3 regions of the Enterobacter sp. Li2LvB3 genome follow, and region 2 is predicted to be linked to each of the others. Evidence: predicted binding sites of a transcription regulator. Region 2 holds the regulator's gene; each other region holds the start of a gene.
The links. Region 2 encodes PurR, which represses purine synthesis genes. Its sites were predicted from a motif close to CANGCAAACGTTTGCNTG; they were not measured.
Positions count from the first base shown of each region.

Region 1 (7,252 bases), on a different contig from region 2:
TATCACATCGCAGAAGCGCTGGTGCGCTGGATGGCGCCGATCATGTCCTTCACCGCAGATGAAATCTGGGGCTACCTGCCAGGCGACCGTGAGAAGTATGTCTTCACCGGCGAGTGGTACGAAGGTCTGTTCGATCTCTCCGCTACTGAAGCAATGAACGATGCCTTCTGGGACGAGCTGCTGAAAGTGCGTGGCGAAGTGAACAAGGTTATCGAACAGGCGCGTGCTGACAAGAAAGTCGGTGGCTCTCTGGAAGCAGCAGTGACCCTGTACGCAGAACCTGAGCTGGCGGCGAAACTGACGGCGCTGGGCGATGAATTGCGATTTGTCCTGTTGACCTCGGGTGCGAAAGTTGCGGATTATGCCGACGCTTCTGCTGATGCCCAGCAGAGCGAACTGCTCAAAGGGCTGAAAGTCGCACTGAGCAAAGCCGAAGGTGATAAATGCCCGCGTTGCTGGCATTACACCACTGATGTCGGCCAGGTGGCGGAACACGCAGAGATCTGCGGACGCTGTGTAAGCAACGTCGCCGGTGACGGCGAGAAACGTAAGTTTGCCTGATGAGTAAATCTCTCTGTTCAACAGGACTGCGCTGGCTGTGGCTGGTTGTGGTCGTGCTGATTATTGATCTGGGCAGCAAGTTCCTGATCCTCCAGAACTTTGCTCTGGGGGATACGGTGTCGCTGTTCCCGTCCCTTAATCTGCATTACGCGCGTAACTACGGCGCGGCGTTTAGTTTCCTTGCTGACAGCGGTGGCTGGCAGCGCTGGTTCTTCGCGGGTATCGCTATCGGTATCTGCGTGATTCTGGCGGTGCTGATGTACCGTTCGAAGGCAACGCAAAAACTGAATAACATCGCCTACGCGCTGATCATTGGTGGTGCGTTAGGTAACCTGTTTGATCGCCTGTGGCACGGCTTTGTGGTCGATATGATCGACTTCTACGTCGGCGACTGGCACTTCGCAACCTTTAATCTGGCCGATAGCGCAATTTGTATCGGTGCGGCGTTAATCGTGCTGGAAGGCTTCTTGCCGAACGCAGCCGCGAAGAAGCAGGCTTAAACCCCGCCGGGCGGCGCTTCGCTTGCACCGGCCTACGGTAATGTAGGCCCGGTAAGCGCAGCGCCACCGGGCAACAGGCACCAAAAACAAGCGAGCAATTTGCATGTCTAAATCCGTACAGAGCAACAGCGCAGTCCTCGTTCACTTCACGCTGAAACTGGATGATGGCTCCACGGCTGAATCCACCCGCAACAATGGTAAACCAGCCCTGTTCCGTCTGGGTGATACCACACTCTCCGAAGGTCTTGAACAACAGCTTCTGGGTCTGAAAGAGGGCGAGAAAAAGGCGTTTGCGCTGGAGCCAGATGCGGCGTTTGGTGTGCCAAGCCCGGACCTGATTCAGTATTTCTCGCGTCGTGAGTTCATGGATGCGGGTGAGCCTGAGATCGGGGCGATTATGCTCTTTACCGCTATGGATGGCAGCGAAATGCCTGGCGTGATCCGCGAAATTAACGGCGACTCCATCACCGTAGATTTCAACCATCCGCTTGCCGGGCGTACCGTCCATTTTGATATTGAAGTGCTGGAGATTGATCCGGCACTGGAGGCCTGAAATGCAGATCCTGTTGGCTAACCCGCGCGGCTTTTGCGCCGGTGTAGACCGCGCTATCAGCATTGTTGAAAACGCGCTGGAAATCTACGGCGCGCCAATTTATGTGCGTCATGAAGTGGTGCACAACCGTTACGTGGTGGATAGCCTGCGCGAGCGTGGCGCTATCTTTATTGAACAGATCAGTGAAGTGCCGGACGGCGCGATCCTGATTTTCTCTGCGCATGGGGTGTCTCAGGCGGTACGTAACGAAGCGAAAAGCCGTGATTTAACCGTCTTCGATGCCACTTGTCCGTTAGTGACGAAAGTGCATATGGAAGTGGCACGCGCCAGCCGTCGCGGTGAAGAGTCGATCCTGATTGGCCATGCAGGCCATCCGGAAGTCGAAGGCACCATGGGGCAGTACAGCAACCCGGAAGGGGGCATGTACCTGGTCGAATCACCGGAAGATGTGTTTACCCTGGACGTGAAAAACGAAGCCCGTCTGTCGTTTATGACTCAGACTACGCTCTCTGTGGATGACACCTCTGATGTGATTGATGCGCTTCGTCAGCGTTTCCCGAAAATCGTTGGGCCGCGTAAAGATGATATCTGCTACGCCACCACTAACCGTCAGGAAGCCGTACGCGCCCTGGCTGAACAGGCGGATGTAGTGCTGGTTGTTGGCTCGAAGAACTCTTCTAACTCCAACCGTCTGGCTGAGCTTGCGCAGCGTATGGGGAAAGCGGCATTCCTGATTGATGATGCAACGGACATTCAGGAAGCGTGGGTTAAAAGCGCCGCCTGCGTCGGCGTCACTGCCGGGGCATCTGCACCGGATATTCTGGTTCAGAACGTGATTGCCCGCTTGCAGGAGCTGGGTGGTGGCGAAGCGATACCGCTGGAAGGACGCGAAGAGAACATCGTTTTCGAAGTCCCGAAAGAACTGCGTATCGATGCACGCGAAGTGGAATAATCCCTTTTCAGATAAAAGGCCAGCACCTCCTGTGCTGGCCTTTTTTTTTGCCAATCTTTTATCGTGATGACTTAATCATGTCTTTTACTGATATTTAAGTCGGTTTCACGTTAAATTCTAATTATCGGTGTTTTCAGTTGGCAGCCTTCACTCAGGCTGGTTAATCTGAAAACGGTTTACATCATTTTAACGTAAGAGAATAACTATGCATGATGCACAGATCCGTGTCGCTATTGCGGGCGCGGGTGGACGTATGGGTCGCCAGCTGATTCAGGCGGCACTACAGATGGATGGCGTGGCACTTGGCGCGGCGCTGGAGCGTGAAGGTTCATCGCTTCTGGGAACCGATGCCGGTGAGCTGGCAGGCGCAGGCAAGACGGGCGTTAGCGTACAGAGCAGCCTGGATGCCGTAAAAGATGACTTTGATGTGTTCATCGATTTCACGCGCCCGGAAGGGACGCTGAACCACCTGGCGTTTTGCCGCCAGCACGGTAAAGGCATGGTGATTGGTACCACCGGTTTTGATGATGCCGGTAAACAGGCCATCCAGGATGCGTCAAATGAGATTGCGATTGTCTTCGCCGCTAACTTCAGCGTGGGCGTAAACGTCATGCTGAAGCTGCTGGAGAAGGCCGCGAAAGTGATGGGTGACTACACCGACATTGAGATTGTCGAAGCTCACCACCGCTATAAAGTCGATGCGCCATCGGGCACGGCGCTGGCGATGGGCGAAGCGATTGCTCATGCACTGGATAAAGATTTGAAAGACTGCGCGGTGTATACCCGCGAAGGACACACCGGCGAACGTGTTCCGGGCACGATTGGTTTTGCAACCGTCCGTGCAGGCGACATCGTCGGCGAACATACAGCGATGTTCGCCGATATTGGCGAACGTGTGGAGATTACGCATAAAGCCTCCAGCCGTATGACCTTTGCAAATGGTGCCGTGCGTTCTGCTTTGTGGTTAAAAGGCAAGGATAATGGTCTTTTTGATATGAGAGATGTGCTCGATCTTAACAATTTGTAAGATTTATTACCCATCGTGATGTGGTTATTGCAGTCGTAATGTATTGATTGCATAGGGCAATAATTTATTGCCCTTTTATTTTATCTATCTTTCATATTTTTACTGTCAAAGCGCTTAAATATTGCAGTCTTCCTCTGGTTTTGTGTTGCGGTAATGTAAATTTTGACCATCTGGTCTACTTTTTATTGTGTCAGGACGCAGATTTCCATTAAACTTGCCGCGCAAGCGTTTTCCGATGTGATTTACTTGATCTTTTTGTCGCTTAAAGCACATTCCCGCCACCAGGCTTGCAAAAGAATAAACAAAATATCCGTTTTAAGTTGACTTTCACCCTCTGAATACCCAAAATGCCGCCGTTTGCCAAAAATCCGCTGGCAACACATTTGCATTGCTTCATGACGTGGTTATGAATTAATATGCAAATAAAGTGAGTGAATATTCTCTGGAGGGTGTTTTGATTAAGTCAGCGCTATTGGTTCTGGAAGACGGAACCCAGTTTATCGGTCGGGCCATAGGGGCAACGGGTTCGGCGGTTGGGGAAGTCGTTTTCAATACTTCAATGACCGGTTATCAAGAAATCCTCACTGATCCTTCCTATTCTCGCCAAATCGTTACTCTTACTTATCCTCATATCGGCAATGTCGGCACCAATGCTGCTGACGAAGAATCCTCTCAGGTACATGCGCAAGGCCTGGTCATTCGTGACCTGCCGCTGATTGCCAGCAACTTCCGCAATACTGAAGACCTCTCTTCTTACCTGAAACGCCATAACATCGTGGCGATTGCCGATATCGATACCCGTAAGTTAACGCGTCTGCTGCGCGAGAAGGGTGCACAGAACGGCTGCATCATCGCAGGTGATAACCTGGATGCGGCACTGGCGCTTGAAAAAGCGAAAGCCTTCCCGGGTCTGAACGGTATGGACCTGGCGAAAGAAGTGACGACAGCCGAAGCCTACAGCTGGACGCAGGGGAGCTGGATGCTGGAAGGCGACCTGCCGGAAGCGAAATCAGAAAGCGAGCTGCCGTTCCACGTTGTTGCATACGATTTCGGTGCCAAGCGCAATATCCTGCGCATGTTGGTTGACCGTGGCTGCCGCCTGACCGTGGTTCCGGCGAAAACCTCGGCTGAAGACGTGTTGAAGATGAACCCGGACGGTATCTTCCTCTCAAACGGCCCAGGTGACCCGGCGCCGTGCGATTACGCTATCGACGCGATTAAGTCCTTCCTGGAAACCGATATCCCGGTCTTCGGCATCTGCCTCGGCCATCAGTTGCTGGCACTGGCGAGCGGTGCGAACACCGTTAAGATGAAGTTCGGTCACCACGGTGGTAACCACCCGGTGAAAGATATCGACAACAACACCGTAATGATTACGGCGCAGAACCACGGCTTCGCGGTGGATGAGGCTTCCATGCCTGCCAGCCTTCGCGTAACGCACAAATCGCTGTTCGATGGCACCCTGCAAGGTATCCACCGTACCGATAAGCCTGCGTTTAGCTTCCAGGGTCACCCGGAAGCCAGCCCTGGCCCACACGATGCTGCGCCGCTGTTCGATCACTTCATCGAACTTATTGAGCTTTACCGTAAGACCGCTAAATAATCAGGAGCCGAGAAGACAATGCCAAAACGTACAGACATAAAAAGCATCCTGATCCTTGGCGCTGGCCCGATCGTTATCGGCCAGGCCTGTGAATTCGACTACTCCGGTGCGCAGGCGTGTAAAGCGCTGCGTGAAGAGGGCTACCGCGTCATTCTGGTGAACTCTAACCCGGCAACCATCATGACCGACCCGGAAATGGCTGATGCAACTTACATCGAGCCGATTCACTGGGAAGTGGTTCGCAAAATCATCGAAAAAGAGCGCCCGGATGCGGTGCTGCCAACGATGGGCGGCCAGACTGCACTGAACTGTGCGCTGGAGCTTGAGCGTCAGGGCGTGCTGGCAGAGTTTGGTGTGACCATGATTGGTGCCACCGCCGATGCGATTGATAAAGCAGAAGACCGTCGTCGCTTCGACGTGGCGATGAAAAAAATCGGCCTCGACACCGCGCGTTCCGGTATTGCACACAATATGGAAGAAGCGCTGGCTGTTGCGGCCGACGTAGGTTATCCGTGCATCATCCGTCCTTCCTTCACCATGGGCGGCACCGGCGGCGGTATCGCTTACAACCGTGAAGAGTTCGAAGAGATTTGCGAACGTGGTCTGGACCTCTCCCCAACCAAAGAGCTGCTGATTGATGAATCGCTGATTGGCTGGAAAGAGTACGAGATGGAAGTGGTGCGTGATAAAAACGACAACTGCATCATCGTCTGCTCCATCGAAAACTTCGATGCGATGGGTATTCACACCGGCGACTCTATCACGGTAGCGCCAGCCCAGACGCTGACCGATAAAGAGTATCAAATCATGCGTAACGCCTCGATGGCGGTACTGCGTGAAATCGGCGTTGAAACCGGTGGTTCTAACGTTCAGTTCTCGGTGAACCCGAAAACCGGCCGCCTGATTGTTATCGAAATGAACCCGCGTGTATCCCGTTCCTCAGCGCTGGCTTCAAAAGCAACCGGCTTCCCGATTGCCAAAATCGCCGCGAAACTGGCGGTGGGTTACACCCTCGACGAGCTGATGAACGACATCACCGGCGGCCGCACCCCTGCGTCCTTCGAACCGTCTATCGACTACGTTGTGACGAAAATCCCTCGCTTCAACTTCGAGAAATTTGCTGGCGCAAACGACCGTCTGACAACCCAGATGAAATCCGTGGGCGAAGTGATGGCAATTGGCCGCACCCAGCAGGAATCCATGCAGAAAGCGCTGCGTGGCCTGGAAGTGGGCGCGACCGGTTTTGACCCGAAAGTGAGCCTGGATGACCCGGAAGCGCTGACCAAAATTCGCCGCGAGCTGAAAGATGCAGGCGCAGAGCGTATCTGGTACATCGCCGATGCCTTCCGTGCTGGTCTGTCCGTAGATGGCGTGTTCAACCTGACCAACATCGACCGCTGGTTCCTGGTGCAGATTGAAGAGCTGGTTCGTCTGGAAGAGCAAGTGGCGGAGCTGGGCATCACCGGCCTTGACGCTGATTTCCTGCGCGTGCTGAAGCGTAAAGGCTTTGCCGATGCGCGTCTGGCAAAACTGGCGGGCGTACGCGAAGCGGAAATCCGCAAGCTGCGTGACCAGTACAACCTGCACCCGGTTTACAAACGTGTAGATACCTGTGCAGCAGAGTTTGCGACCGACACCGCGTACATGTACTCCACGTATGAAGATGAGTGCGAAGCGAACCCGTCTGTCGACCGCGACAAGATTATGGTACTGGGCGGCGGGCCAAACCGTATCGGCCAGGGCATCGAGTTCGATTACTGCTGCGTACACGCCTCTCTGGCGCTGCGTGAAGACGGTTACGAAACCATCATGGTTAACTGTAACCCAGAAACCGTATCGACTGACTACGACACTTCTGACCGTCTGTACTTTGAGCCGGTAACGCTGGAAGACGTGCTGGAAATCGTACGTATCGAGAAGCCGAAAGGCGTCATCGTGCAGTACGGCGGCCAGACCCCGCTGAAACTGGCGCGTGCGCTGGAAGCAGCCGGTGTACCGGTTATCGGGACAAGCCCGGATGCGATTGACCGTGCCGAAGACCGTGAGCGTTTCCAGC
Region 1 is NZ_JBSICG010000008.1:38,720-45,971, forward strand. Features, by position in the region: gene ileS (isoleucine--tRNA ligase) at 1-561, shown strand, start outside; gene lspA (signal peptidase II) at 561-1,061, shown strand; gene fkpB (FKBP-type peptidyl-prolyl cis-trans isomerase) at 1,165-1,614, shown strand; gene ispH (4-hydroxy-3-methylbut-2-enyl diphosphate reductase) at 1,616-2,566, shown strand; gene dapB (4-hydroxy-tetrahydrodipicolinate reductase) at 2,772-3,593, shown strand; gene carA (glutamine-hydrolyzing carbamoyl-phosphate synthase small subunit) at 4,048-5,196, shown strand; gene carB (carbamoyl-phosphate synthase large subunit) at 5,215-7,252, shown strand, end outside.
Region 1: a site for PurR is predicted at 3,812-3,829, ahead of carA (glutamine-hydrolyzing carbamoyl-phosphate synthase small subunit). Genes of this name have one in related genera too.

Region 2 (7,252 bases):
TATTATCCTCACGGTGTGCCGATGACTGCATCTGATAGCCGATGCCAGCAAGTGCAACGGTAACCAGCATCACGCTGGTGGTGGTGAGCAGTGGTGTTGCAATCAGTGCCGATACCACCAGGCTTGCCAGGAAGCACAGCCCCAGTTGCAGTGTGTTCTGCAAGGCTGCCGCACGGCCCGTTGCCTGTGGGAACGGCCGTAAAGCCTGCGCCACCACAATCGGGTAAATGGCACCGTTAGCAATTGCCATCACACAGAATGGAATCAGGATTTCCGCCAGACCAGCACCCGGAATAAAGCCGACGGCCCAGGTACCAATAACGCTTAAAGCGTACAGCGCCAGCAGCCAGGGTAACATCTGCTGCCCCTGCCATTTTTGCAGCGCCGCACGGCAACCGTAACCGCCCACCAGGAAGGCGATAGTCTGTGGAACATAGCTCAGGCCGATGGCCGCCGGGCTGTACCCCATATCGTGCAGAATAAAGGGTGAGCCGGTCAGCCATGCAAAGAAGCTGGCTGAACAGGCGGCGTAGATAAGCACGTTGCCGCGGTACGCTTTGGTGCGCAGCAAAGAGGTAAAGGTAATTGGCTTCGCTTCCGGATGTGTCTCTTTTTTATGCGCAGGTTTCAGGGCGAATGCGGGCAGCATCAGCACCAGAGTGATGGCAAACAGGGTGGCGAAAATCGCCTGCCAGTCGAAATGCGCCAGGATCCAACTGCCCAGCAGTGGTGCAAGCGCGGGAGAGAGGCCAACCAGCGGCATAATAGTGGCAAAAATTCGATTGGTCCGTGAAGCCGGATAGTAATCCGTCACCAGCGCCTGCCAGGTGACCGCTGCGGCACAAACGCCGACGGCCTGAACAAAACGCAGCACCAGTAACCAGGTTGCATCGCGTACCCACAACATCCCAAGACAGCCTACGGCAAAAATTGCCAGACCCAGTAACAGCACTGGTTTACGACCAAAACGGTCGGAGAGCGGCCCCCACAGCAGCTGTGCAAAGGCAAAACCGGCGAGGAACAAACTCAGGCTGGCGCTAATGGCCGCGGCAGGCGTTTGCAAATCTTCCTGCATTGCAGCGAATGCGGGTAAGTACATATCGGTAGCTAAAAAGCCCAGCACGCTTAAGCCGCCGAGCCAGACTAAAAAACCTTTCCTGGGTTGCATTGTTTTATTCTCCTTAAGGAGGCAGGGTACGTTGGCGCAGAGTGTAGGGAGTGCAAAGCGGCTTGTGAAACGCTAATATTTGGCGGGTGCATTCAAATTTTTTGCAGGCAGAAAATGTGGTCAGATTATTCTCTTGAAGTTGTGGATGCTGTCGCCCGTAACGGCAGCTTCAGCGGAGCCGCGCAGGAACTACACCGCGTCCCCTCGGCCATTAGCTACACGGTGCGTCAGCTTGAGGAGTGGCTGGCCGTTCCGCTGTTTGAACGCCGCCATCGCGACGTGGAGTTAACGCCTGCCGGGGCGTGGTTTTTGAAAGAAGGGCGTTCTGTTATCAAAAAAATGCAGATCACTCGTGAACAGTGTCAGCAGATTGCTAATGGCTGGCGAGGTCATCTTTCTATTGCGGTGGATAACATCGTAAAACCTGAACGTACCCGGCAGATGATTGTCGATTTTTATCGCCACTTCTCCGATGTCGAGCTGCGGGTATCGCAGGAAGTCTTTAACGGTGTCTGGGATGCGCTGGCAGATGGCAGGGCAGAGATGGCGATCGGCGCAACACAGGCCATACCCGTTGGGGGACGTTACGCATTTCGCGATATGGGAATGTTAAGCTGGAAATGCGTGGTGGCAAGCGATCACCCGCTGGCGGCAATGGCAGGGCCGTTAAGCGATGATACCCTGCGTAACTGGCCATCGCTGGTACTGGAAGATACGTCACGCTCGTTACCCAAGCGTGTGACCTGGCTTCTGGATAACCAGCGACGGGTGATTGCGCCCGACTGGGAATCCTCCGCGACCTGCCTTTCTGCCGGGTTGTGTGTGGCAATGGTGCCGGTCCATTTTGCCAGACCACGAATCGATGCCGGGGAGTGGGTTGCCCTTGAGCTTGAAAACCCATTCCCGGACGCGGCCTGTTGTCTGACCTGGCAGCAAAGTGACGTATCGCCCGCGATGGCCTGGCTGCTGGATTACCTGGGGGACAGTGAAACGCTGAACAGGGAGTGGTTACGGGAGCCAGATTAACTGGCTCCGTACACGATTAACGGCGGTAGTCGCGGAAAGGACCGTCCGCCACGGAGCGACGTTCGATAAGACGCGGGTGGACTTCAATTGACTGCGACTCTTCACGTTTGTTAACGATCCTGTCCATCAGCATGTTGAAGGCTGTTTCACCCAGAGAATCTTTCGGCTGATGAATAGTGGTCAGCGCCGGGGTGAAGAAACGCGCGTTGCGCACGTTGTCATACCCGATCACAGAAATATCCTGCGGTACGCGCAAACCCAGCTCATCGGCAGCACAAAGCGCACCCATCGCCATAATATCGCCACCGCAGAAGACAGCAGTCGGACGATGCGGTTGGGAGACTATTTGCTGCATTGCGCGGTAACCGGATTCAGGCTCAAAGTCACCCTGAACAATCCAGTTTTCTGGAACGGTGATCAGTGCTTCTTCCATGGCTTTCATAAATCCGGCCAGACGGCCTGCACCGGTGTTACGCTCCAGTGGACCTGGAATCACGCCAATCTCGCGGTGACCCCGTTCTACCAGATAACGACCGGCCATGTAACCGCCTTCAAAGGCGTTATCGATTACTGAGTCAGTAAAATCGGCGTGCGCTTCACCCCAGTCCATCACCACCATTGGGATGTGACGGTACTCTTCCAGCATGGAGAGCACAGAATCCGGGTATTCGGAACACATGACCAGCAGGCCATCCACGCGTTTTTGCGCCATCATTGACAGATAAGCGCGCTGTTTCTCATGGTTGTTCCACGCGTTACCCAGGATCAGGGTATAGCCTTTCTGGAAGCAGTTTTTCTCGACCGCCTCGATTATCTCTGCGAAATATGCAGCTTCGCTGCTGGTGGCCAGCAAACCAATGGATTTGGTGTGATTAACTTTAAGGCTACGTGCGACCGCGCTTGGCGAATAGTGCAGTTCTTTGATCGCCGCCCAGACGGCATTACGCGTCTCTTCCGCTACAAAACGGGTTTTGTTAATTACATGTGATACGGTTGTAGTGGAAACGTTTGCGCGTTTTGCCACGTCTTTAATTGTTGCCATTAAATGTCACTCCAGACCATATCCTAAGCTCCTGAAAAACTTGAAGGTAAACGTTTGCCTTCTCTCACCCTTATCACGCAATCTGGAATTGCGACACGCCGGGAAAACGACACAGGACGTCAGGAGGGGGTCAATGGCCGGTACGCTAATAAATTTAGCGTGGAATTTTGTCCTATCTTGATGAAAAGGGGAAGAGCAAAAGTGGATATCAGTTTAAATCCAGGAAGATTTTTGACGTAAACTGTGTAAAAATGAGCAAGCTCACTTTTCGTAAGGTGATTAAAAGGAGAAAAATTGATGAGTACCGATCTTAAGTTTTCGCTGACGACCACCGTTATCGTGCTGGCACTGATTGTTGCAGCTGGTCTGACGGCTGTATTGCACTGATTTACGCGGGGGGAGAGTTCTCTCCCTCCACATTCCTCGCTGATTGTTACTTCTCCGGCAATAATCTTTTGCCAAATTGTTAACTTCTCATTTTTTGTGATTGGTGTCATGCTTTTTGCTTCTTTGTTCTGTGTCGCGGTACGACACGGCATCCGGAGTTGACTCATGAAAATCAATTATCCTCTGCTGGCCCTGGCGATTGGCGCTTTTGGGATTGGCACCACCGAATTTTCCCCGATGGGGTTATTGCCTGTTATCGCCCGGGGTGTAGACGTCTCTATCCCGGCGGCCGGTATGCTGATTAGCGCCTACGCGATTGGCGTGATGGTAGGGGCACCGTTAATGACGTTGCTGCTTTCACACCGTGCGCGCCGTAATGCGCTGATTTTCCTGATGGCTATTTTTACCCTGGGGAATGTGCTTTCCGCGCTTTCACCGGATTACACGACGCTGATGTTGTCACGTATCCTGACCAGCCTTAACCACGGTGCCTTCTTCGGACTGGGCTCGGTGGTTGCAGCAAGCGTTGTACCTAAACATAAGCAGGCCAGCGCCGTGGCAACCATGTTTATGGGTCTGACCATTGCCAACATCGGCGGTGTACCTGCGGCCACGTGGCTGGGTGAAGCGATCGGCTGGCGTATGTCGTTCCTGGCAACCGCTGCACTGGGCGTGATTGCTATGGTCGCACTGTTCTTCTCGTTGCCAAAAGGCAGCGCAGGCGAACGCCCTGATGTACGCAAAGAGCTGTCCGTGCTGGTTCGTCCTCAGGTATTGTCTGCGCTGCTGACCACCGTGCTGGGGGCTGGGGCGATGTTCACGCTCTATACCTATATTTCGCCCGTGCTGCACGACATTACTCATGTCACGCCGGTCTTTATTACCGCGATGCTGGTGCTGATTGGCGTAGGGTTCTCTATCGGTAACTACCTGGGCGGTAAGCTGGCAGACCGTTCCGTGAGTGGCACGCTGAAAGGCTTCTTAACGCTGCTAATTGTCATCATGGTGGCCATTCCGTGGCTGGCGCGTAACGAATTTGGCGCAGCCATTGCGATGGTGGTATGGGGTGCGGCGACCTTTGCCGTGGTTCCGCCGTTGCAGATGCGGGTAATGCGTGTGGCGCATGAAGCGCCAGGACTCTCTTCATCCGTGAATATTGGTGCGTTTAACCTGGGTAATGCACTGGGCGCTGCGGCCGGTGGTGCAGTGATTTCGGGTGGCCTGGGGTACAGCTTTGTGCCGGTAATGGGGGCGATTATTGCGGCTCTGGGGTTACTGCTGGTACTGATGTCGGGTCGTAAACAGCCAGAAACGGCCTGCGCGGCTGAATAATCATAACGCAGAAGGGCGAACCCTTCTGCGTGTCTCTTACGCTGCGAGGTTCTTCGCAACAAATTCCCAGTTAACCAGCGCCCAGAAATGCTCCAGGTAGTTCGGGCGTGCGTTACGGTAATCGATGTAGTAAGCATGTTCCCACACATCGACGGTCATCAGCGGGGTTGCGCTGGTGGTCAGCGGTGTACCCGCGTTGGATGTTGATACGATAGCCAGTTTGCCATCGGCTTCTTTCACAAGCCAGGTCCAGCCAGATCCAAAGTTTTTAATTGCTGCGTCAGTGAATTTCGCTTTGAAATCAGCAAAGCTGCCGAACGCGGCATTGATGGCTGCGGCCAGTTCACCGGTGGGTTCTCCGCCTGCATTAGGTGCCAGGCAGTGCCAGTAAAACGTGTGGTTCCAGACCTGAGCGGCGTTGTTAAACACGCCACCTTCTGAGCTACGCACGATCTCTTCCAGCGTTTTGCCTTCAAAGTCAGTGCCTTTGATCAGGTTGTTCAGGTTGGTGACATACGTCTGGTGATGTTTGCCGTAGTGATATTCCAGGGTTTCCACGGAAATGTGTGGAGCCAGGGCGTCTTTTGCATACGGTAGTGCAGGTAATTCGAACGACATTGCTTCTCTCCTTATTATTTTTACGTTGCCAATAACCATAAAGACAACAGGGATAGAGTAGCAAATTGAAAGGGTATGCAAAAGAGGAACTTACCCCGCCGCAGACGCGGCAGGGCAAGGATTAACGGATGGTTTTCGGGGTCATCACACGGCGTGCACCAACGTAGTGGCGTACCCAGTAATCTTCGCTCAGAGAGGTGATTTGGATGTCCTGGCCGCTACGTGGCGACTGGATGAATTTCCCGTTGCCAACGTAAACACCCACGTGGTCGGCCATGCCGCGACCCTGAGTGCGGAAGAAGACCAGATCGCCACTTTCCAGTTCACCACGATCGACCGGTGAAGCATCGCGCAGGTGATACATTTCGTTCGCAGTACGCGGAATACGGAATTTCACCAGATCTTTGTAGGCGTAGTACACCAGACCGCTGCAATCGAAACCGGTACGGGGTGAGGTTCCGCCCCAGCGATAAGGCTTGCCAATTTGTCCCATCAGCTTGTTCATCGCGGTTTTTTGCGCTTTCTGGACGCGTACCTTATGGACTTCCGCTACTTTCGTGACTTTGACGCACTTCGCTTTGTGACCTTTGCGGGCAGTGCATTTTTCGGTAACGAGATTAGCGGCAGTTTGCTGGGCTTTGCGCGAAGTGGTGTGAGTGGTTTTAGCTTTGCTGGAGGCAGTACGTTTAGTCTGTGTGGTGGTTTTTTTCTTTTCGTTCTTACTGGTGGTTTTTTTCTTACGTTCTGTGACTTTAGCCAGGTGCGTTTTTTGTACAGCAGAATGCCGCGCCTGCTGGGAGGCGTTAGCCACTGGCGTGAAAGAGAGTGTTGTAAACAATAAAGCACAGAGCGTGATCGAGATTTTATTTATCCGCGCCACTGGCCAGTCCCCTGGTAAATGCAGGTCATCAATCATGCCTGCGTGTGATTTTCAAAACCTGTCGATTCTAATCTATAAAAACCCGAGAAGTTAATAGCATTTTTCAATCTAAAATTGTGTTTCGTTAGCAAGTGCAAAAAAAAACATCAATCTGTAGCATTATTGCTTACTCCTTAAGCAAAACCTTATCTGCAGTAGGGTTAAGCTACATTTGGAATGCAACTTATGCCGGTAACGTTTAAAATATATAGACGTGAAAAAAATGTTATTTTCCGATGCCGCTCTGAACCGCTACAATGTCAGACGAATGCCGTAACAGAAGTTAAAGGAAGCAAGACATGAGCACCACTATTGAAAAAATCCAGCACCAGATTGCTGAAAACCCAATTCTCCTGTACATGAAAGGTTCTCCGAAACTGCCAAGCTGCGGTTTCTCCGCACAAGCAGTTCAGGCGCTGTCTGCCTGTGGCGAGCGCTTTGCTTACGTTGATATCCTGCAAAACCCGGACATTCGCGCTGAGCTGCCAAAATACGCTAACTGGCCGACCTTCCCGCAACTGTGGGTTGATGGCGAGCTGGTTGGCGGTTGTGACATCCTGATCGAAATGTATCAGCGTGGCGAACTGCAACAGCTGATCAAAGAAACTGCTGCTAAGTACAAAACTGAAGAACCAGACGCAGAGTAAGTTATCTGCGAAAATAAAAAAGCGACCTGTCGAGGTCGCTTTTTTTTTGTCGGGTGGCGCTGCGCTTACCCGACCTACGATTGAATATCTGCCTCATCGCCCATCGGTAGCGG
Region 2 is NZ_JBSICG010000003.1:106,515-113,766, forward strand. Features, by position in the region: gene punC (purine nucleoside transporter PunC) at 1-1,168, opposite strand, end outside; gene punR (DNA-binding transcriptional activator PunR) at 1,283-2,194, shown strand; gene purR (HTH-type transcriptional repressor PurR) at 2,211-3,236, opposite strand; gene cydH (cytochrome bd-I oxidase subunit CydH) at 3,534-3,623, shown strand; gene ACS603_RS03515 (MFS transporter) at 3,789-4,955, shown strand; gene sodB (superoxide dismutase [Fe]) at 4,992-5,573, opposite strand; gene ACS603_RS03525 (C40 family peptidase) at 5,695-6,453, opposite strand; gene grxD (monothiol glutaredoxin 4) at 6,792-7,139, shown strand; gene rnt (ribonuclease T) at 7,214-7,252, opposite strand, start outside.

Region 3 (7,252 bases), on a different contig from region 2:
GTGCTTAAGTATGCATTAAGAGGCCATTTACTGACCGCCAATGCACCATAATGGTTCACCAACACCCGTAAAGCACCACGACAGCCCCCTGCCATGGTGCATTCCCGCCAGCAGCGATTAGTCGCCGTATACGTTGAAGTCGAAGTATTTCTTCGCCAGTTTGTCGTAGGTACCGTCTTTACGCAGCTCTGCAAATGCTTTGTCGAACGCTGCTTTCAGCTCAGTATCGTCTTTACGCAGGCCAATACCGGTGCCGTCGCCAAAGTATTTTTTGTCTTTAACAGACGGGCCAGCAAACGCATAATCTTTGCCCGCAGGTTGTTTCAGGAAGCCTTCGCTTGCGGCCACTTCGTCCTGGAACGCAGCATCAAGACGGCCTGCCGCCAGGTCAGAGTAAATCAGATCCTGGTTCTGGTAAGCCACCACATCCACGCCTTTTTCACGCCAGGTCGCATTGGCGAAGCCTTCCTGGGTTGAGCCCTGAAGCACGCCCACGTGCTTACCTTTCAGCGAGTCGATGGTTGGCTGGATTGGGGAGCCTTTCGCGGCAATCAGACGAGAGTCTGCGGCGTAGAGCTTGTCAGAGAAGGCAATCTCCTGCTGACGTTTTTCGGTGATGGAAAGAGAGGAGATAATGGCGTCAATTTTCTTGGCTTTCAGTGACGGGATCAGCGCGTCGAAGTCACTGCCCACCCATGTGCATTTAACCGCAATGCGTTTGCACATCTCATTTCCCAGATCGATATCAAACCCAACGAAATCGCCTTTCGCATCCTTGGAAGAGAATGGCGCGTAGGTTGCGTCTGTACCGATACGTACTGTCTGTGGAAGCGCTGCGTAGCTACCTGCTGCTGCACTTAACCCCACGAGCAAAGACAGAGCCAAAACCGTCTTCTTCATACATTTACCCTCAAGTACCGTGATTTTATTATGTATTGTGTTGTGTGTTGTGTTGCAGGCTTCTCTTGCAGGTCTTATGCCACATTGCCGTCTGGTCAAAAAATCGACGTTAAATATGTTAATAAAACGTTGCATATTGCCTTAATGGTGAAAGATAGCAGGTCTGCCGAACGAACCGGAAAGAGAAAAAGGGAAAAAGCGAATTAAATGTTGAGGATATGATCGCGGTTGCAGTTTTGCCCTGAAACAGGGCAACTTGTCTTTTCATGCACACATCTGGTGCACAGATTCAGGCACCTTGCCAGCGCGTGAAAAGGTCTTCAGGCAGGTCGATATCAAACTGATCCAGCACGCGGTTAACCGTCTGATTAATCACATCATCCAGCGACTGAGGCCGGTGGTAGAACGCCGGCACAGGCGGCATGATAACGGCACCCAGCTCTGCCGCCTGGGTCATTAAGCGCAGATGCCCCAGGTGCAGCGGCGTTTCGCGCACGCATAATACCAGCGGGCGGCGCTCTTTCAGCACCACATCCGCAGCGCGCGTCACCAGCGTGTCGGTATAGCTGTTAACAATGCCTGAGAGGGTTTTAATTGAGCAGGGCAAAATCACCATTCCCGCCGTTTTAAACGAACCCGAAGAGATGCTGGCCGCGATATCACGGGCATCGTGAACCACATCAGCCAGTGACTGAACATCGCGCAGGGAGAAATCGGTTTCGAGGGAGAGTGTCTGACGCGCCGCCTGGCTCATCACCAGATGGGTTTCCACTTCTGCCACATCACGCAGTATCTGCAACAGACGAACGCCGTAAATTGCGCCGCTGGCACCGCTGATCCCTACAATGAGTCGTTTCATGATTTTTGCCCTTGCTGAATTCAGGGCTGACTGTGCAGGATTTTATGGGGAGTTGCAAGTGAGGGCGAACGCCCTCACTTGCCGAAACATCAACCTTCGTTGTGCATCTCTAAGCTTTCGAGATCGTTTTGCAGCTGGACGGCTTTCGCATCGTCGTTGCGCAGCGAGTCAAGGTAGTCGAGATACTGCTGGTCAACGTCTTTAGTTACGTAGATACCGTTGAATACGGAGCATTCGAACTGCTGAATATCCGGGTTCTCGGCGCGTACGGCGTCGATCAGATCGGTCAGGTCCTGGAAGATCAGGCCGTCGGCACCGATTATCTGGCGAATTTCGTCCACTTCGCGACCGTGAGCAATCAGCTCATTGGCGGTTGGCATATCGATGCCATACACGTTCGGGAAGCGGATTTCCGGTGCTGCAGAGGCCAGATACACTTTCTTCGCACCAGCTTCACGCGCCATCTCGATAATCTGCTCAGACGTCGTACCACGCACGATGGAGTCATCCACCAGCAGCACGTTCTTGTCGCGGAACTCAGCACGGTTGGCGTTCAGCTTACGGCGCACCGATTTACGGCGCAGCTGCTGGCCCGGCATGATAAAGGTACGGCCAACGTAACGGTTTTTCACAAAACCCTGACGGTATGGCTTATCCAGAATGCGGGCGATTTCCAGTGCGATATCGCAGGAAGTTTCCGGGATTGGGATAACCACGTCGATATCAAGATCGTCCCACTCGCGGGCAATCTTCTCACCCAGTTTGGTGCCCATGTTCACGCGTGCGCTGTACACAGAAATCTTATCGATGAAGGAGTCAGGACGGGCGAAATAGACGTATTCGAACAGGCATGGGTTGCTGACCGGGTTGTCGGCACACTGACGGGTAAACAGCTGGCCCTTCTCAGTGATGTAAACCGCTTCGCCTGGTGCGACGTCGCGCAGGAACTCAAAGCCCAGGGTATCCAGCGCCACGCTTTCAGAGGCAACCATATATTCAGTACGGCCATCGCCAAGATCGCGCTTGCCGAGCACCAGCGGACGGATACCGTTTGGATCGCGGAAGGCAACCATTCCGTGACCGATAATCATCGCCACACAGGCATACGCGCCACGGATCTGGCGGTTAGTCGCGGCAACGGCGGCAAAGATGTTGTCTGCTTCCAGCGGATAATGGCGGAAGTTATCCAGCTCACTGGCGAAGATATTGAGCAGGATTTCAGAATCAGAAGTCGTGTTAATGTGGCGACGTTTCTCTTCGAACAGCTTTTTACGCAGCTCATGGGCGTTGGTCAGGTTGCCATTGTGGGCAAGCGTGATGCCGTATGGAGAGTTAACGTAGAAAGGCTGAGCCTCAGAGGCGCTGGAACTGCCAGCAGTAGGATAACGAACGTGACCAATCCCCATATTACCTTGCAGGCGCTGCATATGCCGGGCTTCAAACACATCGTTTACCAGGCCGTTTGCTTTACGTAAACGGAAGCAGTTGTTTGCATCAATGGTGATGATGCCTGCTGCATCCTGTCCACGGTGCTGAAGCACCGATAATGCGTCATAAATAGACTGGTTTACCGGCATGAAACCGGCGATACCGACAATACCGCACATTCGTCTTTTCCTCGTTAAGAGTTTGGTTTAGTAGGCGTAATTGTCGCAGACAGTTTGAACACGGACAGCGCGCAACAACCGGAGCGTACACGTAGTACGCGAGGATTGTGAGCACTGCCCTGGTTCAAAATGGCAAGTAAAATAGCCTAATAAACCAAACTCTAAGCCACATCTCAGAGCTTATGCCCTGGGCAAGAAACTCGACGAGCTTTGCAGATAGTCAAAGAACCATCTGATGATGAAGCTGAACTCTGGAATGAGCTGCGACTTCTGCCAGTCTTCACTTTTTGAGAACCCGGTAAAGGTATCAAGGAAGAACAGTATCGCAGCTACAATCAGCACGCCACGCAACGCCCCGAAACAGATCCCGAGCACCCTGTCCGTTCCTGACAGACCGGTTTTCTCGACCAGCTGACCTATCACGTAATTCACGATAGCGCCGACTAACAGCGTCGCGATAAACAATACCGCGATGGCGATTCCATTTCGGACCAGTTCATCTTCAAAGCCCGTGAACCAGACAGACAGGTAAGTGTAGTAATGACTGGCAACAAAGAAAGCACAACCCCATGTCACCAGCGATAACGCTTCACGTACAAAGCCACGGATCAGGCTAACCAGACAGGAAAAACCAATCACCGCAATGATGGCGTAATCAATCCAGACCATATGTGTCCCACGATTAAACGCCCTGTCATCCAGTTCGGGGCGAATTCTAACAGAAAAAGAAAACGTTTGCGTAGGGATTTCCTTCCCGCGCGTAAATAAAAAAGGCGCTGAAAAAATGTTCAACGCCACAGGCTTTTTACGTCTCTGCGGACGTATGTTTCCCTCACCCCAGGGGGAGAGAGGAAGATCAGTTCGCGCTGTAATTCATCACCACACCGCTCAGACCAGAGATTTGCTTCAGTTCGCCAAGCGATCCTTTCAGCTTATCTTTAGATGCTTCCGGCCCCACGAGAATACGGGTGATTTTACCCTGTACAGGCGTGGAAGGTGAAGTGTAAACCCGATAACCCGCACTGCGCAGTTTACCCACTACCTCATTGACTTTATCGGCATTTTTTAGCGCACCGAGCTGCACAACGTAGGCTTTACCGGTTGGGGCAGCATCCTGCTGAGCCGGTTTTGCCGGAGGCGGTGTTTCTGACGCAGCCGCAAGCTGATCGGTGGTTTTATCACGCTGCGGTTTTGGCTGTGGTTTCTCGACAGGTTTCGGTTTTTCAACAGGCTTAGGCTGCTCAACCGGAACAGGCACAGGATCGATTTCACTGTTGGTGTTCACTGCCAGACGAGAAGGATCGAGCGACGGTGCCGCAGCATCCCCTGCCCGCACCTCTTCAGCCGCACCTTCCGGGGGCTGAGCAGGCAGAGCCTGAGTGGCAGCAGGAGACATATCAGGCTCGTCACGGTCGCCCGGTTTAGGGACCAGCGGGATTGCCGCGAATTCGTCCTGATAATGCTTTTTCTGCCCGTCGAGCAAACCGGGGAGAATAATCACCCCCAGCGCAACAAGCACAATGGTTCCTGTTAAACGGTTCTGAAACTTACTCGCCACCGGTTCTCCCCGCGTCCATCACTTCCATGACATGTGCTACGGTGTGGAACGACCCACACACCAGCACGGTATCTTCTGGGTTAGCATCTGCCATCGCAGCTTCCCAGGCCAGCGCCACGCTTTTATAGATTTCGCCTTTGCCGAGATGTTCCATCAACTGTTCGGCAGTGGCGCCACGTGGCCCCTCCAGTGGAGCACAATACCAGCAATCGACCACAGTCTCCATGCAGGCCAGCGTGCCAGCGATATCTTTATCATGAAGCATACCGATAACCGCCAGGACGCGCCCGGTTTTTGGTAACGATTTAAGACGTCCGGCAAGATATGCTGCCGCATGAGGGTTATGCGCCACATCCAGGATCACGCGCGGTGACTCACTGACAATCTGGAAACGCCCGGGCAGAACCGCATTCCGGATGCCATCGCGAATCGCCTGTTCACTAACGTTCAGTCCACTGGCACGCAGCGCTGCCAGTGCGGTTGCCGCATTCGGCTGCGGCACCTGCGGCAGCGGCAGGTTTTCCAGCGCACCCTGAGCATCGCTGAAACGCCAGCCGTTTTCCTGCACCTCGTACTGCCAGTCAACCCCGCGACGCAGTAGCACAGCGCCCTTCTCTTTCGCAACGTCAGCAATGGTGTGCGGCATATCCGGCTCGCCTACTACAGCAGGCCTGTTAGCGCGGAAAATACCGGCTTTCTCGCGGCCAATGCTTTCCCTGTCCGGCCCCAGCCAGTCGGTATGATCCAGGGCAATACTGGTCACCACGGAGACATCAGCATCCACCATATTGGTGGCATCAAGACGCCCGCCCAGGCCAACTTCCAGAATCACGACATCAAGCTGTGCCTGCTTAAACAGCCACAATGCAGAGAGCGTACCGTATTCAAAATAAGTTAATGAGATCTCACCGCGCGCGGCTTCGATTTCGGCAAAGGAGGCGGTATGGGCAGATTCCGGCAATTCGCTGTTCTGTACGCGCACACGCTCGGTATAACGCACCAGATGCGGAGAGCTGTAAACGCCAACCTTAAAGCCCGCGGCCATCAGTATCGATTCCAGCGTGCGGCAGGTGGTACCTTTACCGTTAGTGCCCGCAACAGTAAACACGAAAGGTGCCGGTTTTAACACGTCCAGACGCGCGGCGACCTGGCTTACGCGCTCAAGCCCCATATCAATAGTTTTACTGTGCAGGTTTTCCAGATAAGAAAGCCACGCGGCCAGGGGCGACGTGGCTTGGGGAATGCTGTTATTTTCCATGATGCCCGGTTGTCATTAACGATTAGAAAGAAAAAGGGCAGCGCCAACCGGCCCTGCCCTTTTCAGTTATCAGGCTTCGGGTTCCTGATCCGGTACGACCACGCCTTCGCGCGGCTCATCCGGGTTAGGCGCTGGCAGATTCATCAGCTTCGCCAGAATGCTTGCCAGTTTCAGGCGCATTTCCGGGCGGCGAACGATCATGTCGATAGCGCCTTTCTCGATAAGGAATTCACTGCGCTGGAATCCAGGCGGCAGTTTTTCACGTACGGTTTGTTCGATAACGCGAGGGCCCGCAAAGCCGATCAGCGCTTTTGGCTCAGCGATGTTCAGATCGCCCAGCATCGCGAAGCTTGCAGAGACACCACCCATGGTTGGGTCGGTCAGTACAGAAATGTACGGCAGACCGCGTTCCTGCATTTTCGCCAGCGCAGCAGAGGTTTTCGCCATCTGCATCAGGGACATCAGCGCTTCCTGCATACGTGCGCCACCAGAGGCGGAGAAGCAGATCAGCGGGCAGTTGTCTTCCAGCGCCTGCTCTACAGCACGAACGAAACGCGCCCCCACTACGGAGCCCATTGAGCCACCCATAAAGGAGAACTCAAACGCTGCGGCAACAACCGGCATCTCGTGCAGAGTGCCTTTCATCACGATCAGCGCGTCTTTCTCGCCAGTCTCTTTCTGAGCAGAGGCCAGACGATCTTTGTATTTTTTGGAATCGCGGAACTTCAGCACGTCTTTCGGCTCGAGTTCGCTACCCAGTTCTACCAGAGAACCTTCGTCCAGCAGACTATGCACGCGGTTACGCGCCGACATGCGCATGTGGTGGTCACACTTAGGACACACCTCAAGATTGCGTTCCAGCTCCGCGCGGTACAGAACCTGGCCGCAGCTATCACACTTCGTCCATACCCCTTCTGGAATACTCGCTTTACGAGTCGGGGTTATGTTGCTTTTAATTCGTTCAATCCAGCTCATTGATAACCTTTCTGCCTGAACCTGGTCGGATGCCAGTTTTGCTATAAGAGGCGAATAATGCCATTTTTGCCTCCAACAGACCATGAATGTTGCAC
Region 3 is NZ_JBSICG010000006.1:171,763-179,014, reverse strand. Features, by position in the region: gene argT (lysine/arginine/ornithine ABC transporter substrate-binding protein ArgT) at 118-900, opposite strand; gene ACS603_RS07445 (UbiX family flavin prenyltransferase) at 1,190-1,759, opposite strand; gene purF (amidophosphoribosyltransferase) at 1,849-3,366, opposite strand; gene cvpA (colicin V production protein) at 3,547-4,035, opposite strand; gene dedD (cell division protein DedD) at 4,223-4,924, opposite strand; gene folC (bifunctional tetrahydrofolate synthase/dihydrofolate synthase) at 4,914-6,182, opposite strand; gene accD (acetyl-CoA carboxylase, carboxyltransferase subunit beta) at 6,252-7,157, opposite strand.
Region 3: a site for PurR is predicted at 4,091-4,108, ahead of cvpA (colicin V production protein). Genes of this name have one in related genera too.